DNA from 2 places in the Flintibacter sp. SJQ-8 genome. Region 2 is predicted to be linked to the other one. Evidence: riboswitches for the same ligand, from Rfam matches in the RefSeq annotation. Region 2 holds a riboswitch; the other holds the start of a gene.
What was found. A riboswitch is a leader RNA that binds a small molecule or an ion and turns the genes downstream of it on or off. The one in region 2 is predicted to bind FMN.
Positions count from the first base shown of each region.

Region 1: it holds a riboswitch for FMN, as region 2 does, so the genes downstream of both, ribD (bifunctional diaminohydroxyphosphoribosylaminopyrimidine deaminase/5-amino-6-(5-phosphoribosylamino)uracil reductase RibD) here and ACSAMP_RS09960 (ECF transporter S component) in region 2, are expected to answer to the same signal.

Region 1 covers NZ_JBPJWR010000004.1:366,200-374,477, forward strand. Annotated here, with positions in the region: gene ACSAMP_RS02765 (indolepyruvate oxidoreductase subunit beta) at 1-180, shown strand, start outside; gene crcB (fluoride efflux transporter CrcB) at 180-542, shown strand; gene ACSAMP_RS02775 (phenylacetate--CoA ligase family protein) at 612-1,913, shown strand; gene ACSAMP_RS02780 (ACT domain-containing protein) at 1,931-2,365, shown strand; gene ribH (6,7-dimethyl-8-ribityllumazine synthase) at 2,445-2,912, opposite strand; gene ACSAMP_RS02790 (bifunctional 3,4-dihydroxy-2-butanone-4-phosphate synthase/GTP cyclohydrolase II) at 3,092-4,291, opposite strand; gene ACSAMP_RS02795 (riboflavin synthase) at 4,379-5,029, opposite strand; gene ribD (bifunctional diaminohydroxyphosphoribosylaminopyrimidine deaminase/5-amino-6-(5-phosphoribosylamino)uracil reductase RibD) at 5,010-6,122, opposite strand; FMN riboswitch at 6,293-6,407, opposite strand; gene lspA (signal peptidase II) at 6,652-7,140, shown strand; gene ACSAMP_RS02810 (RluA family pseudouridine synthase) at 7,115-8,023, shown strand; gene ACSAMP_RS02815 (hypothetical protein) at 8,267-8,278, shown strand, end outside.
Region 2 covers NZ_JBPJWR010000011.1:338,435-346,712, forward strand. Annotated here, with positions in the region: gene ACSAMP_RS09935 (TIGR03960 family B12-binding radical SAM protein) at 1-1,369, shown strand, start outside; gene ACSAMP_RS09940 (TIGR03936 family radical SAM-associated protein) at 1,362-2,027, shown strand; gene ACSAMP_RS09945 (inorganic phosphate transporter) at 2,079-3,101, opposite strand; gene dinB (DNA polymerase IV) at 3,150-4,388, opposite strand; gene ACSAMP_RS09955 (class I SAM-dependent methyltransferase) at 4,557-5,183, shown strand; gene ACSAMP_RS09960 (ECF transporter S component) at 5,282-5,860, opposite strand; FMN riboswitch at 5,973-6,098, opposite strand; gene ACSAMP_RS09965 (methionine ABC transporter ATP-binding protein) at 6,508-7,500, shown strand; gene ACSAMP_RS09970 (methionine ABC transporter permease) at 7,500-8,198, shown strand.

The DNA of each region.
Region 1 (8,278 bases), on a different contig from region 2:
TGCCTGGCCCTGGCCGAGCAGGCCGGTTCCGCCAAGGCGGTGAACATCGTGCTGATGGGCCGCCTGTCCCACTATTTCGACCTGCCCGAGGAGGCCTGGCAGAAGTCTTTGGAGGCCATGGTCCCCGCCAAATTCCTGGAGCTGAACAAGAAGGCCTTCCAACTGGGCAAGAACGCCTGATGAACGCCCTGTTTGTGGGGTTGGGCGGCGCAGTGGGGGCGGTGGGCCGCTATGGTCTTAGCCTGCTGCCCTGCCGCAGCGTATTTCCTCTGCTCACCCTGCTGACCAATTTGATCGGAGCCGTCCTCATCGGCTTTGTGGCCGGACTGGCGGGCCGGGAGCGCCTCTCCTCCGGCTGGACCCTGTTCTGGAAGACCGGCGTATGCGGCGGCTTTACCACTTTTTCTACCTTTTCCCTGGAGAGTGTGACTCTGCTGCAGCGGGGCAGGACCGGACTGGCCCTGGCCTATATGGCACTGAGCGCCGGACTGTGTCTGGCGGGGGTGCTGGCCGGACAGTGGCTCAGCCGCCGGGGCGTATAAGCCGCATCGAGCCCTTCGGGGCGACCCGGCTGCAAAACAGAACGCACAAGCGAAGAAAGGATGATACCCATGGAGAGATATTTCCAGCCCGAGATCGAGTGCGCCTCTCGGGAACAGATCAAAGCCTGGCAGGACGAGCGTCTGGTCAAACAGGTGCGCCATGTGTGGGACAATGTCCCGTCCTACCGCAAGAAGATGGAGGAAAAGGGCGTGACCCCCGAGGACATCCAGTCCTCCGCCGACCTGTATAAGCTGCCCTTCACCTCCAAGGCCGACCTGCGGGACAACTATCCCGACGGCCTGGTGGCCGTGCCCCGCTCCAAATGCGTGCGTGTCCACGCCACCTCCGGCACCACCGGAAAGCGGGTCATGGCCTTTTACACCCAGCACGATATCGACCTGTGGACCGACTGCTGCGCCCGTGCCATCACCGCCGTGGGCGGCAGCGAGGAGGACGTGTGTCAGATCGCCTATGGCTACGGCATGTTCACCGGCGGCATCGGCCTGGACCAGGGGTCCAGGCGGGTGGGCTGCCTCACCGTGCCCATCTCCTCGGGCAACACCGACCGTCAGATCCAGTTCATCCGTGACCTGGGGACCACCATCCTGTGCTGCACCCCCTCCTACGCCGCCTATCTGGGCGAGAGTATGCACGAGATGGGCATGACCCCCGACCAGATCCCCCTGAAGGCGGGCATCTTCGGTGCGGAGGCGTGGAGCGAGGAGATGCGCCAGGACATCCAGAAGACGATGGGCATCAAGGCCTATGACATCTACGGTCTCACCGAGCTGTCCGGTCCCGGCGTGGCCTTCGAGTGCTCCGCTCAGAGCGGGATGCACATCAACGAGGACCACTTCATCGCCGAGATCATCGACCCCGACACCGGCGAGGTGCTGCCCGAGGGGAGCAAGGGCGAGCTGGTGTTCACCTCCATCGACAAGGAGGCCTTCCCCCTGCTGCGCTACCGCACCCGGGATATCTGCATCCTCAAGCGGGAGAAGTGCTCCTGCGGCCGCACCCTGGTGAAGATGTGCAAGCCCATGGGCCGCTCTGATGATATGCTCATCATCCGGGGCGTGAACGTGTTCCCCTCTCAGATCGAGACGGTGCTGCTCAACCACGGCTACCCCGCCAACTATCAGATCATCGTGGGCCGGGTGAAATCCACCGACACCCTGGACGTGCATGTGGAGATGACCCCCGAGATGTTCACCGACAACGTGGGCGAGATCGAGCGCCGCCAGAAGGAGCTGGTGGACGGTCTGCGCGCCATGCTGGGCCTGGCCGCCAAGGTCACTCTGGTGGCCCCCAAGTCCATCGTCCGCAGCGAGGGCAAGGCGGTGCGCGTCATCGATAAGCGCAAGATTTAAAACGAGGAGGAGATCAAATGAGCATCAAGCAGATTTCTGTCTTTGTGGAGAACAAGCCCGGCGCCCTGAGCGCCATGACGCAGGTGCTGGCCAAACAGGGCGTGGATATGCGGGCCCTGTCCCTGGCCGAGACCAAGGATTTCGGCATCGTCCGAATCATCGTGGACAAGGTGTACGAGGCCACCACCGCGCTGAAGGACGCGGGCTATGTCCACTCCGTCACCCCCGTGGTGGGGGCCGCCATTCCCGATACTCCCGGCGGTCTGGACCAGGTGCTGCGGGTCCTGTCCGGGGCCGGGGTGAACGTGGAATATATGTACGCCTTTTTGGGCGGCAAGGACGTGGACCACGCCTATATGATCTTCCGGGTGGAGGACCCCGCCTCCGCCGAGTCCGCCCTGCACAAACACGGGATTCGTGTGGTGGACCAGGACGAGATGGATGGGCTGTAAGCCGACTCTCAAGCCAGATTCGCAAAAAATATCCACAGGGCCGGCCGGTCCTGTGGATATTTTTTATCTTTTCCTGTTATCAGGCGTCGATCTCCCGGATCAGGTTCACCATCTCCACGGCACCCAGGGCACAGTCATAGCCCTTGTTGCCCGCCTTGGTCCCGGCGCGCTCGATGGCCTGCTCGATATTCTCGGTGGTCAGCACGCCGAACATCACGGGCACCCCCGTCTCCAGAGAGACGGACGCCACGCCCTTGGACACCTCGTTGCACACATAGTCATAGTGGCTGGTGCTGCCCCGGATCACCGCGCCCAGGCAGATCACCGCGTCATACTTGCCGCTGCGGGCCATCCTGGCGGCGATGACGGGGATCTCAAAGGCCCCGGGGACCCAGGCCACATGGATGTCCTCCTCCCGCACCTCGTGCCGCAGCAGGCCGTCCATGGCCCCGGACAGCAGCTTGCTGGTGATGAACTCATTGAACCGGGCGGCCACGATGCCAACCTTCATGCCGTGGGCGACTAACTTTCCTTCAAATGTCTTCATATGATCTGCTCCTTTGCTGTTTTTTGTCTCTTGATCTGTCAAAATGGAATCCTCCCACCGCCTTCGGCGGTCTCCCCCCTTTGACAAGGGGGGCTGTTTTCCGCACCTATCAGGCCCCCTTGTGAAAGGGGGCTGTCAGCGCCGTAAGGCGATGACTGAGGGATTCCACCACGATTCTTTTAATAATTCACCAAATGCCCCATCCGCTTCTGCTTGGTGCGCAGATAGAACAGGTCGTGGGCGGTGGCGTCCATCTGAATGGGCACCCGGCTGTTGATGCGCATGCCGAACTCCGTCAGCTGATAGAGCTTGTCCGGGTTGTTGGTCAGCAGGCGCATACTCTTCACCCCCAGGTCCCGCAGGATCTGGGCCCCGATATAATACTCCCGCTGGTCGGCGGCAAAGCCCAGGGCCAGGTTGGCCTCCAGGGTGTCCATACCCTGCTCCTGCAGGGCATAGGCCTTCAGCTTGTTGATCAGACCGATGCCCCGGCCCTCCTGGCGCATATACAGCAGGATGCCCCGGCCCTCTTTCTCGATCTGGCTCATGGCGGCGGCCAGCTGCTGGCCGCAGTCGCAGCGCAGGGAGCCGAAGGTGTCGCCGGTGAGACACTCGGAGTGGACCCGGCACAGCACGTCCTCTCCGTCGCCGATGTCCCCCTTCACCAGGGCCACATGATGCTCGCCGTTCAGGCGGTTCACATAGCCATAGGCGGTAAAGTCCCCGTACTTGGTGGGCATGTGGACAGCGGCCTCCTGGTCCACCAGTTTCTCGTGGCACTTGCGGTACTCCTGCAGGTCCTTGATGGTGATAAAGGTCAGGCCAAAGCGCTTTGCCAGCTCCATCAGCTCGGGGGTGCGCATCATGGTGCCGTCCTCCCGCATGATCTCGCAGCACAGTCCGCAGGCCTTCAGCCCCGCCAGACGGCACAGGTCCACGGTGGCCTCGGTGTGGCCCTCCCGCTCCAGCACGCCGTTGGGCTTGGCCAGCAGGGGGAACATGTGCCCGGGGCGGCGGAAGTCCGACGGCTTGGCATCCTCGGCCACGCAGGCCATGGCGGTCACGGACCGCTCGGCGGCGGAGATGCCGGTGGTGGTGTTGGCGGCGTCGATGGACACGGTGAAGGCCGTCTCGTGGTTGTCCGTGTTTTTAGAGACCATCTGGGGGATCTGCAGCTTCTCCACGAACTCCGCAGACATGGGCATACAGATCAGGCCCTTGCCGTGGGTGGCCATAAAGTTGATATTTTCCGTGGTGGCAAACTGGGCCGCACAGATAAAGTCGCCCTCGTTCTCCCGGTCCGGGTCGTCGGTGACCAGAATGATCTTGCCCGCCCGCAGGTCGGCCAGGGCCTCCTCCACCGTGTTGAACTGACTCATTTTGATATCCTCCGCTTCTCCTCTTTGGCCCCCTTGTGAAAGGGGGCTGTCAGCGCCGACGGCGATGACTGAGGGATTCTCTTTCGTTTAAAATCCGTGCTGTGACAGAAATTCCATGGTCAATTTGCTCTCTTTGGTTTTGAGCTCCGGGGCGGGACGAAGCAGCCGCTCCACATATTTTCCGATGATATCGCTCTCCAGATTCACCCGGTCGCCTACCCGGCGCCGACCCAGCAGGGTGACGGCGGCGGTGTGGGGGATGACGGAGACGGCGAACCGGTCCGGCTCCACCCGGGCCACCGTCAGGCTGATGCCGTCGATGGCGATGGAGCCCTTCTCCACCACATAGCGCAGCACCTGCTCCGGTGCCGTTATGGTAAACCAAATGGCGTTGTCGTCCCGTTCAATGGCGGCGATGGTGCCCACGCCGTCCACATGCCCGGCCACGATGTGCCCGCCGAAGCGCCCGTTGGCCGCCATGGCCCGCTCCAGATTCACCGGGCTGCCCGGGCCCAGCCCCGCCAGGGAGGAGCGATCCAGGGTCTCGTGCATCACGTCGGCGGTGAAGCCGTGGCCGGTGAGGCTGGTGGCCGTCAGGCACACCCCGTTTACCGCCACGCTGTCGCCGATCTTCAAATCGCTTAAAATCGCCTCCGCCCGGATGGCAAGTACGGCGGAGACCCGGCCCCGGGTCACCCGCTCTACGGTGCCCAGTTCCTCAATGATGCCGGTAAACATCCCGGTCCACCTCGCTCTCCAGCAAAAAGTCCGCCCCGATCTGGGTGATCACAGTGTTTTTCAAAGGGAAGGCCGCCGCAGGGGCGTCCACGCCCCGGCCCTCCACCGGGGTCTTGGCCGTCCGCCCGCCAAAGAGCTTGGGGGCCACATAGGCCATCACGGCGTCCACCACCCCCTGGTCCAGAGCCGACCAGTTCAGGGTGCCGCCCCCCTCCAGCAGGACGGAGTCGATCTCCTGCTTCCCCAGGCAGTCCATCAGGGCGTTTAAGTCTACATGTCCGTCCCGCTCCGGCAGCACCAGCATTCGGCAGCCCGCCCGCTCATAGGGGGCCAGGCGCTCCGGGGCGGCGCAGCAGGTGGCGATCCAGGTGGGGGTCTGCCCGGCGCTCGTCACCACCTGGGCGGTGAGGGGGGTGCGCAGGCGGGTGTCACAGATGACCCGGATGGGGTCCCGCCCCCCGGGCAGGCGGCAGGTGAGCCTGGGGTCGTCGGCGATCACCGTGCCCACCCCCACCAGAATGGCCCGGCACCGGTGGCGCAGGGTCTGGACGTGGGCCCGGGCCTCCTCCCCCGTCACCCACTGGGAGGCCCCGGTGTAGGCGGCGATCTTGCCGTCCAGAGTCATGGCGTATTTCATGATGACGTAGGGCCGCCCGGTCTGGATGTATTTGAGAAAGACCCGGTTCAGCCGGTCACACTCTGTTCGGAGGACGCCCTCCTCCACCTGCACGCCGTGGTCCCGTAGGATCTGAACGCCCTTCCCCGCCACCAGGGGATTGGGGTCGGGGGAGCCCACTACCACCCGGGCGATGCCCGCCTGCAAGATGGCGTCGGTGCAGGGGGGCTGGCGGCCCTGGTGACAGCAGGGCTCCAGGGTGACGTACAAGGTGCCCCCCGCCGGGTCGCCAGTACAGTTTTTCAGAGCGGCCCGCTCGGCGTGGAGGTCGCCGCACCGGGCGTGATAGCCCTGGCCGATGATGGCCCCGTCCTTGACGATGACAGCCCCCACCATGGGGTTGGGGCTGGTCCACCCCGCCCCACGCTCCGCCAGCTCTAAGGCCAGCGCCATGTAATTTTTGTCCGCTTCTGTCATGCTGCCGCGCTCCCTTCAGGGGACGAAAAACGCCCCGGACCGAAACGTCCAGGGCGGGGAAACGGCGGTAAGTCCCCCGGTCTCCCCGTCGGCAACAAAAAAGCTCTGGAATTCAAATTCCAGAGCCAAGGTCGCTTGAACGGGGATAGATCGGGTCTATCCTGCCATACGCACATCTTCTTCCATCCAGACTATACTGTCGGCTTCGGAGTTTCACCGAATCATGCCTTGCGGCTCGTGGGCTGTACCACCGGTGGGGAATCTCACCCCGCCCTGAAGACTGTTATTTTCTTTTTCTGCCGTCAGTATACGCGGGTTGCGCTTCTCTGTCAAGGGGGCGGTTTCTTCCTGCCCAGGGAACAACGGCCAAATTTGGCCCCTTCGCCCGGTCTTTCTCTCTGCAATTTCGTTGATTTCAGACGGTTTTCGACCCAGGCGGCCCCTGAAAAAATTTTCACGGAAAGCTCTTTTGCCCCATGGCCGGATATGATATAATCGGGTGAAGTTAAGATTTTGGAGGAACCTGCCCATGCCCTATGCCCTGCTTGCCCTGGTCCTGGTGATCCTGGACCAGGTGGTGAAATATCTGGTCCTGACCCACATTCCCCTGGGGGGGTATGTGCCCTTTCTGCCCCACGTGGTCTGCCTGACCTATGTGCAGAACACCGGGGCCGCCTTCTCTATGTTCTCTCAGCACACCTGGATATTGGCCTTTATCTCCCTGGTCATGTCGGTGGTGCTGGCGGTGGCCCTGTGGAAAAATTTCTTCACCCATCCCCTGGGCAAGGTGACCCTCTCCCTGCTGCTGGCCGGGGCGGTGGGCAATCTCATTGACCGGGCCATGCGGGGCTTTGTGGTGGACATGTTCCAGCTGCTGTTTATGAACTTTGCCGTGTTCAACGTGGCCGACATCTGCGTGGTGGTGGGGGGCATCGCCGCCGCGGCCTATTATCTGCTGCTGGCCGACAAGCTGGAGCACAAGGAGGCGCCCCATGGGACCGCAGACGCTGACCGCTGACCGCGCCGGGGAGCGGGCGGACGCCTTTCTGGCCCGCAGCGTCCCCGACCTCACCCGCTCCGCCGCCCAGCGCCTGCTGGAGGAGGGGGCCGTCACCGTCAACGGCACGGCGGTGAAGAAGAACTATAAGACCTCCCCCGGGGACCAGGTGACCTTCACCCTGCCCGACCCGGAGCCCATCGACGTGCAGCCCCAGAACATCCCCCTGGACGTGGTGTTTGAGGACGACGACGTGATCGTGGTGAACAAGCCGGTGGGCCTGGTGGTCCACCCCGCCCCCGGCCACCCGGACGGCACCCTGGTCAACGCCCTGCTCTATCACTGCGGCAGCTCCCTGTCTGGCATCAACGGGGCCATCCGCCCGGGTATCGTCCACCGCATTGACCGGGACACCTCCGGTCTCATCATCGCCGCCAAAAACGACAGGGCCCACCTGGCCCTGGCCGCCCAGCTTCAGGACCACTCTCTGGCCCGGGTGTACGAGGCGGTGACGGTGGGCGGTTTGAAAGAGGACAGCGGCACGGTGAACGCCCCCATTGCCCGCCACCCGGTGGACCGCAAGCGCATGGCGGTGGACTGGAAAAATGGCCGCCCCGCCGTGACCCACTGGTCCGTGCTGGCCCGCTATGCCCTGGGCACCCACGTGGAGTGCCGCCTGGAGACAGGGCGCACCCACCAGATCCGGGTCCACATGGCCTCCATCGGCCACCCCCTGCTGGGGGACACGGTATACGGCAGCAAAAAGCCCTGGCCCGGCCTGGCGGGGCAGTGTCTCCACGCCCGGCGGCTGAAGTTCGTCCACCCCACCACGGGCAAGCTGGTAGAGCTGGAGTGCCCCCTGCCCGACTGGTTCCAGCACGTGCTGCGGCAAATTGACCGCTGAAGCTGTGTCAACCGCCCCCTGTTTTCCGGTTTTCAGCGTGTTTACCCGCTCTGGTTGTCAGAGCGGGTATTTTCTTTTGTGCAGCTCCCGTCAGTTTTAACGAAAAATTTATATCGCAAAAACTTTCTTGATATAATGTTGACAATCCCGCCTCGCCTGCTATACTTAAATTAGAACACAACCATACTAACATCAAACCGGCATCAGCCGCGAAATGCGGCAGGAAAACGAGGGGGCATCCACATGAACACATTT
Region 2 (8,278 bases):
CATGGACCTGTTTATTTTAGGCGAGGGGGAGGAGGTCACCCTGGAGTACATCGACCTGTATCAGCAGGCCAATGAGGAGGGCTGGTCCAAGGAGGAGTTCCTCCAGGAGGCCGCCAAGATCCCCGGCATCTACGTCCCCTCCCTGTACGAGGTGACCTATCGCCCCGACGGCGTGGTAGAGGCGGTGACCCCCAAGGGGGACGCCCCCGCCACCGTGACCAAGCGCATCATCCAGGACATGAACAAGGCCTATTTCCCCGTGAAGACCATCATCCCCTCCACCGAGATCGTCCACGACCGGGTGATGCTGGAGCTGTTCCGGGGCTGCATCCGGGGCTGCCGCTTCTGCCAGGCGGGCTATGCCTATCGCCCGGTGCGCAACCGGGACCCCAAGCTGCTGGCGGAGTATGGCAAGGCGGCCTGCGAGGACTCGGGCTATCAGGAGATGACCCTGTCCAGCCTGTCCTCCACCGATTACCCCTGTCTCATGGAGCTGTGTGACGACCTGCTGGACTATTGCAGCCCCCGGGACATCGGCCTGTCCCTGCCCTCTCTGCGGGCGGACACCTTCTCCATGAGCTTGATGGAGCGCCTTCAGCGGGTGCGCAAGGGCGGACTGACCTTTGCCCCCGAGGCGGGCACCCAGCGTCTGCGGGACGCTATCAACAAAAATCTGCGGGAGGAGGACCTGCTCCAGTCCTGCCGCACCTGCTTCTCCGGCGGGTGGAACGGCGTGAAGCTCTATTTCATGCTGGGCCTGCCCACCGAGACGGACGAGGACGTGCTGGGCATCGCCGACCTGGCCCGAAAGGTCTATCAGACCTGGCGGGAGTACACGCCCAACCGGGCCCGGGGGGTGCGCATCACGGTGTCCACCTCCTGGTTCGTGCCCAAGCCCCACACGGCGTTTCAGTGGGACGCCCAGATCCCGGTGGAGGAGTATCAGCGCCGGGTGAATCTGCTGCGGGACACCCTGCGCCGGGACAAGTCCATCACCTATAACTGGCACGACCCGGAGACCAGCTATCTGGAGGCCATCTTCTCCCGGGGGGACCGCCGCCTGGCCGACGTGCTGGAGTACGCCTGGGCCCACGGGGCCAAGCTGGACTCCTGGAGCGAATATTTTGATTTTCAGCGCTGGATGGACGCCCTGTCCGCCTGCGGCCTGGACGGGGACTTCTATGCCCACCGGGTGCGGGAGAAGGACGAGGTGTTCCCCTGGGCCGTCCCCTCGGTGGGGGTCCGGCGGGAATTTTTGTGGCACGAGCGGGAACTGTGCTATCAGTCCATCACCACGCCGGACTGCCGCACCCGTTGCTCGGGCTGCGGCGCCAATCTGCTGCTGACAGGAGGTGGCCGCTGTGGCTGATCGTCTACTGTTTTCCAAAACGGGCCGGGCCAAGTATATCTCTCACCTGGACCTGATGCGCACCTTTCAGCGGGCCTTTGCCCGGGCCCACATCCAGATCAAGCACACCGAGGGCTTCAATCCCCACCCCTTCGTGTCCATCGCCCTGCCCCTGTCCGTGGGCTACTCCAGCCAGTGCGAGATCCTGGAATTCGGCCTGATGGGGGATATGCCCTATGACCAGGTGCCAGAGCGGCTCACCGCCGCCATGCCCGAGGGCATCGTCATCCACCAGTGCTATCCGGCGGAGCGAAAGCTGAAGGAGCTGGCCTCCATCAACTATATCATGAACTTTGAATACTCCGAGGGCCGCCCCCAGGAGGCCGAGCCCGCCATGCAGGCTCTGCTGACCCAGGAGAGCCTGGTGGTGCAGAAGAAGTCCAACAAGTCCAAGAAGGGCTATACCGAGGTGGACCTGATCCCCCTCATCCGGGGCTGGAACCTGGAGTGCCAGAGCGACACCATGACCCTGGACGCGGTGCTGTCCGCCCAGAATCCAGGCCTGAACCCGGAGCTCCTCCGGGCCGCCTTCTGCCGGGCCTACCCCGAATACGCCCCCGACTTCGTCACCTTCCACAGAAGAGAAGTGCTGGACGAAGAGGGGAAAGTATTTCGATAACACGATCAAGCGCCCTGTCCTTCTGCCTGTGCGGGAGGACAGGGCGCTTTTTCACAGCCGGGCCAAAAAGAGCCGTCCGGCCCCCCACCCCAGCAGGGCGCAGCAGGGAAAGGTGAGCAGCCAGGCCAGGGCCACCTGACCGGCCACAGACCAGTCTGTCTGTCCGCCCCCGGCGCTGCCTGCCCCCAGCAGGGCGGCGGTGCGGGTGTGGGTGGTGGAGACGGGCAGACCCAGCAGGGTGGCCGCCCACAGGCTCAGCACCCCGGCCAGGTCGGTGGACAGGGCCCGGCAGGGGTCCAGAGCCACCATGTCCCGGCCCATGCGGTGGATGATCCGCCGCCCGCCCAGAGCGGTGCCCCCGGACATGGCGGCGGCGCACAGAAGGGACAGCCACAGGGGGACCGGTCCCGGCGGCGCATCCCCCTGTCCCCGGGCCAGGGCCAGCCCCAGGAGAAAGACCCCCAGCAGCTTCTGCCCGTCCTGAGCTCCGTGGAGAAAGGCGGCGGCCGCCGCCCCGGGAAGCTGGGCCAGGCGGAGGGCGTGCGGATCGGCGTTCAGCCGGGACAGCCGCCGCTGTACCGCCCGTCCGGCCCAAAAGGCCAGGAGAATGGACAGGATCAGTCCGCCCAGCACCCGTCCCCAGGCCCACCAGCGGATACAGGACAGTTCACCCGCCTGGGCCACGGCGGCCCCGGAGAGACCGGCGGCCAGGGCGTGGCTCTCGCTGGTGGGGATGCCCAGCGCCCAGGCGGCCACCGCCCACAGGACAACGGCGGCCATGGCGGCGCACAGGGCGCACAGGGCCTGGCGGGGCGTTCCGCCGAAGCGGGCCATGGAGTAGACGGTCCGGGCCACCGGAGCCGCCGCCGTGACGGACAGCACCCCGGCGCAGTTGCACAGAGCGGCCAGCGCCGCAGCGGCCGGGAAGGGGAGCGCCCCGGAGACCACCACCCCGGCGATGGCGTTGGGGGCATCCGTCCAGCCGTTCACCACCAGCACCGCCAGGGTGAGGAGCACGGTGACGGCCAGGGCGGGGCTGCGGGCCATGTGGCAGAGCAGGTCGGAAAAAGCCATGGGCGAGGGATCACCTCCATGGCAAAGGCTATGCGGAGGCGGCGTGGACTATGTCCCCTCCCGGTCCGGGAAGGGGGCGTGGCCGGTGGAGGCCGTGTTCCGGGGGGCGGAGGCGGGCTGGATGGCCCTCCCGCCGTATTTGGCCCGGATGGCATCCATGGTCTGCTCCAGCCGCTCCCGGCGCTCCCGCTGGTGCTGCCGGGGGGCATCCCAAAGCTCCAGCTGGGCGGCGGCCTCCTCCGCCGGGATGAGATAGATGGCCGTGACGGTGAGGGCCCGCACTGGGCGGTCCATGGACCAGCACTGGTCGGCCAGGGCCATGGCAGACCGGGCCAGCTCCCGGCCCAGATAGGTGGGGGTGTCCAGGCGGGTCTGGCGGCTGATGTCGTGAAAATCCGGGTCCCGGATGGCAAGGGAGATCCCTTGACACTTCATGCCGCACAGCCTGAGCCGGGCGGCCACATGGTCAGACAGTTGGGTGATGCCGCCCCGGATCTCCTCCCAGCCCTGCAGATTCCGGGGAAAGGTGAAGCCGTTGCCCACCGACTTGGGCGGGGTGTACTGTCCGGCGGGAGCGACGGGGGAGCGGTCCAGACCGCAGGCGTAATCGTGGAGCTGAACGCCGTGCTTGCCCAGCAGGGTAAACAGAGCCTGGCGGTCAAAGGCGGCCAGGTCCCCGATGGTCTTCACGCCGAAGCGCTGAAAGGTCTGCTCGGCGGCCCGGCCCACATACAGCAGGTCGGACACGGGCAGGGGCCAGACGATGCGCCGGAAATTCTCCCGGGTGATGACGGTGGTGGCATCCGGCTTTTTATAGTCGCTGCCCAGCTTGGCAAAGACCTTGTTGAAGGAAACGCCCACGGAGATGGTCAGCCCCAGCTCCCGGCGCAGCCGGTCCCGCAGCCGGTCGGCCAGGGCAGCGGCATCCCCGCCGAAGAGGTGGAGGGAGCCGGTGAGGTCCAGCCAGCTCTCGTCGATGCCGAAGGGCTCCACCAGGTCGGTGTACTCCCGATAGATCTCTCCCACCTGGCGGGACAGGCGGCGGTATTTGTCGTGGTGGGCAGGGAGGAGGACCAGCTCCGGGCACTTTTTCCGGGCCTGCCAGATGGTCTCCGCCGTCTTGACCCCAAAGCCCTTGGCGGGCTCGTTTTTGGCCAGGATGATGCCGTGGCGGCTCTCCGGGTCGCCGCACACCGCCACAGGCAGGTGGCGCAGCTCCGGGTGGTCCAGCAGCTCGGCGGAGGCGTAAAAACAGTTCAGATCGCAGTGAAAAATGATCCGGTCCACAGCCCAGCGCCCCTTTCCCATCGGTTTGGTAAGGCCATTATACCGGTTCCTGGCTGAAAAGTCAAACGGATGTTCTAAACTGACAAAAAGAACAAAAGTGACCGGGAAACTATTTTAAAATTTCAACGGATATGCTATACTGGGCGAAGAAAGGAAGTGCATTGTCCCATGATCACGGAGAGAGATTTTTGGAACCACCGCTCCCATAATTATGACGAGCAGATCGGCCCCCAGTACGAGCGGGCCTATCAGCTGACGGCGGAGCGGACGCTGGCCTATTTAAAGCCGGAGGACCGGGTGCTGGACTTTGCCTGCGGCACGGGCATCGTCACCCTGGAGGAGGCCCCCCATGTGAAGTACATCCGGGCCATCGATATTTCGGATGAGATGGTGGTCAAGGCCAAACAGAAGATGGCCGATCATGGCGTGACCAATGTAGAGGTGACCCAGACCGACCTGTTTGACCCCTGTCTGGAGCCGGCCAGCTTCGATGTGGTCACTGCGTTCAACGTGCTGTGCTATGTGGAGGACAGCGCCGCCGTGCTGGCCCGGATCAAAAGCCTGTTAAAGCCCGGCGGACGGTTTCTCTCTGCCACCGACTGCCTGGGGGAGAAGCTGACCAAGGTGGGCGTGAAGAAGTGGTTTAAAAGCCGCACCGGTTCCATGCCCTATGTGGCCTTCTATAAGATGAAGGGGCTGGAACGGCGCATTGCCGACGCAGGCTTTACCGTGGTAGAGAGCAAGAACCTGTTCCCCGCACCGCCCAACCTGTTTGTGGCGGCAAAAAAAGTGTGACAATGACTGGGGTATCATGAAAAATAAGGACAAAAGTCCTGAATCACTGTGAAAACCGCCGCAGGAAGCCCTGCGGCGGTTTTGTGACTGGTTGCGGATCAGACCTTCTGTGCGGCGGGCTTCTGCCAGCCCTCGCCGTGGACAATGTAGCGGGACACGGTCTTATAGAGCAGGAAGGTGACCCCGGAGTTCAGTCCGGCCTTGATGAGGTTGAAGGGGAGAATACCGGGCAGCAGCAGGGCATCCACCGCCTCCACGGGCCAGCCGGTGAAGTAGGGGGTGATGATGTGGTTGGCGGGCATCATGATAAGACCCATGGCCAGGGTGCCCAGCAGCAGGCCCAGGACCCCGCCGGAGCGGGTGCGGCGGAAACGGTAGATGGAACCGGCCACCAGTACCAGGGTGGAGGTGGCGATGATGTGCATCACAATGCCATAGAGGCCGCTGCCCGCGCTGACAGTGACGCCCTGGATCAGGCTGGCCACCACGGTGAGGGCCACGCCGGCCAGAGGGCCATAGGCCAGAGCGCCGATGAGAATGGGGATGTCTGCCGGGTCATACTCCAAGAAGGCGGCGGCGGGGATCAGGGGGAAGTGGACCGCATAGATCAAAACTACAGATACGGCCACCAGAAGGGCCATTACGGCCAGCTTGCGGATATTCGTGGTGCGGGACATAAAAAACAACTCCTTCGATTTGTCTTGAAACACCTGAAAAGCCATGCCTTCCAGGTGTCAAAACGATCAAAGGAGGAGGGAGATCGGCCGCAAAGCGACATGGATCGTTTCCACACATCTTCTTCCATCCGGACTATACCGTTGGTCCCGGAGTTTCACCGGGTCAGCGGACCTGCGAACAGATCCGGTCGCGGACTATACCGCCAGTGGGGAATCACACCCCGCCCTGAAGACATTGAATTCAGTTGTTCGTTGTTTTTATTATAAGCGATGACGGGAGGAAATGCAAGTGTTTCTTTCCTGCAGGTGACTGTGGAGAAATGGGGAAAAAGTATTGACAGAGGCGGTATTTGGGTGCTATGATACACAGGTATCTGACAGAAAAGAGGAGGCTGACCCATATGGAGAGCGTCCACCGCACCCGCTGCATGATGATGGAGGGGATGCGCATGGTTTCCATGCGTATGATGCGCTGCGCTCAAAACATGGGCTCGTTCGGTCTCCGCTTCGTCTGCTGATAGGCAATGAGCGCAACCAAGACCTGAGAAACGGGCGTGTTTCTCAGGTCTTTTTTCACGGGATCGGACCTGAGCGTCTGGACCCTGCTGATCAGTGTGTATATGTGTATAAAGGAAAGGGGCGTCCCCATGATCGAATTAAAGCATTTGGGCAAGACCTATGAGACCTCCTCCGGCAGCGTCACCGCCCTGCGGGATATCGACCTGACCATTCAGGACGGGGAGATCTTCGGCGTGATCGGTCTGTCCGGCGCGGGCAAGAGTACCCTGGTGCGGTGCATCAATCTGCTGGAGCGGCCCACCCAGGGCGAGGTGTGGATCGACGGCCAGGAGCTGACCCGGCTGCCCCAGAAGCAGCTGCTGGCCATGCGGCGGAACATCGGCATGATCTTTCAGGGCTTTAACCTGCTGGAGCAGCGCACGGTGCTCAGCAACGTGGCCTTCCCCCTGATGCTGGCGGGGGAGAAGAAGGACAAGGCCCAGGCCCGGGCGGCGGAGCTGCTGGGGCTGGTGGGCCTGTCTGACAAGGCCAGGTCCTATCCCAGCCAGCTCTCCGGCGGCCAGAAGCAGCGGGTGGCCATTGCCCGGGCCCTGTCTACCAGCCCCAAGTATCTGCTGTGCGACGAGGCCACCAGCGCCCTGGACCCCAACACCACCCGTGCCATTCTGGAGCTGCTGCGGCAGATCAACCGGGACCTGGGCGTGACGATTATCATCATCACCCACGAGATGAAGGTCATCGACCAGATCTGCGACCGGGTGGCGGTGATCGACCACAGCTCCATCGCTGAGGAGGGCAAGGTGAGCGACGTGTTCACAAACCCCCAGTCCCAGATCGCCCGGGAGCTCATCCTGCCCCAGGATATCAGTGCCGCCCAGACCAGCGGCGGAGCCCAGCTGCGCATTATCTTCAGCGGCGAAAGCGCCAAGCAGCCCGTGCTGTCTCAGCTGACCCTGGAGTGCCAGGTGCCGGTGAATATTCTGTTTGCCGACACCAAAGAGGTGGAGGGCAAGGCCTATGGCCAGATGCTGCTGGAACTGCCCTGTGACGAGAACCAGGCGGAGAAGGTCCGCGCCTGGCTGCGCAGCAGCGGCATCCAGTGGAAGGAGGAGAGCAAGTGATGTCTGAAATGCTTGTAAAACTGTGGGACAACGGCCTGCTCCAGCTGGGCGTGTGGGAGACCATCTACATGACCCTGCTGTCCACCGGCTTTGCCTATCTCTTCGGTCTGCCCATGGGCGTGATCCTGTGGGTAACGGATAAAAACGGCCTGCCCCAGGTGGGGAAGGGGAAGCAGATGGCCTGCCGCATCATCAACTGCGTGCTGGGCTTTGTGGTCAACTTTTTCCGCAGCATCCCCTGCATTATCCTGATGGTGGCTATGATGCCGGTGGCCCGGCTGATCCTGGGCAAGAGCCTGGGCAACGGCTCGGTGATCGTCACCTTGATTATTGCCGCCGCTCCCTACATCGCCCGGATGGTGGAGTCCTCGGTGAAGGAGGTCCCCAGCGGGGTCATCGAGGCCGCCCAGTCCATGGGCTGCACCAACTGGCAGATCGTGTGGCATGTGCTGCTGCCCGAGGCCAAGCCCTCTCTGATCCACGGCTCGGTCATCGCCACTGTCACCGTTCTGGGCTACACCGCCATGGCCGCCACCCTGGGCGGCACCGGCCTGGGCCAGGTGGCCATCATCTATGGCCACCAGCGCAGCAACGCCGACGTGATCTGGGTGTGCGTGGTGCTTATCTGGATCGTGGTCCAGGTCATCCAGTTCATTGGCGAACTGGTGGCCCGGAAGACGGACAAGCGCATCCGATAACGGGAGGACCGGCGCGGCTTTTTCCGCACCGTTCACCATATTTTATTGAAGCAAATTCAAGCAAAAAGGAGATCATTCTA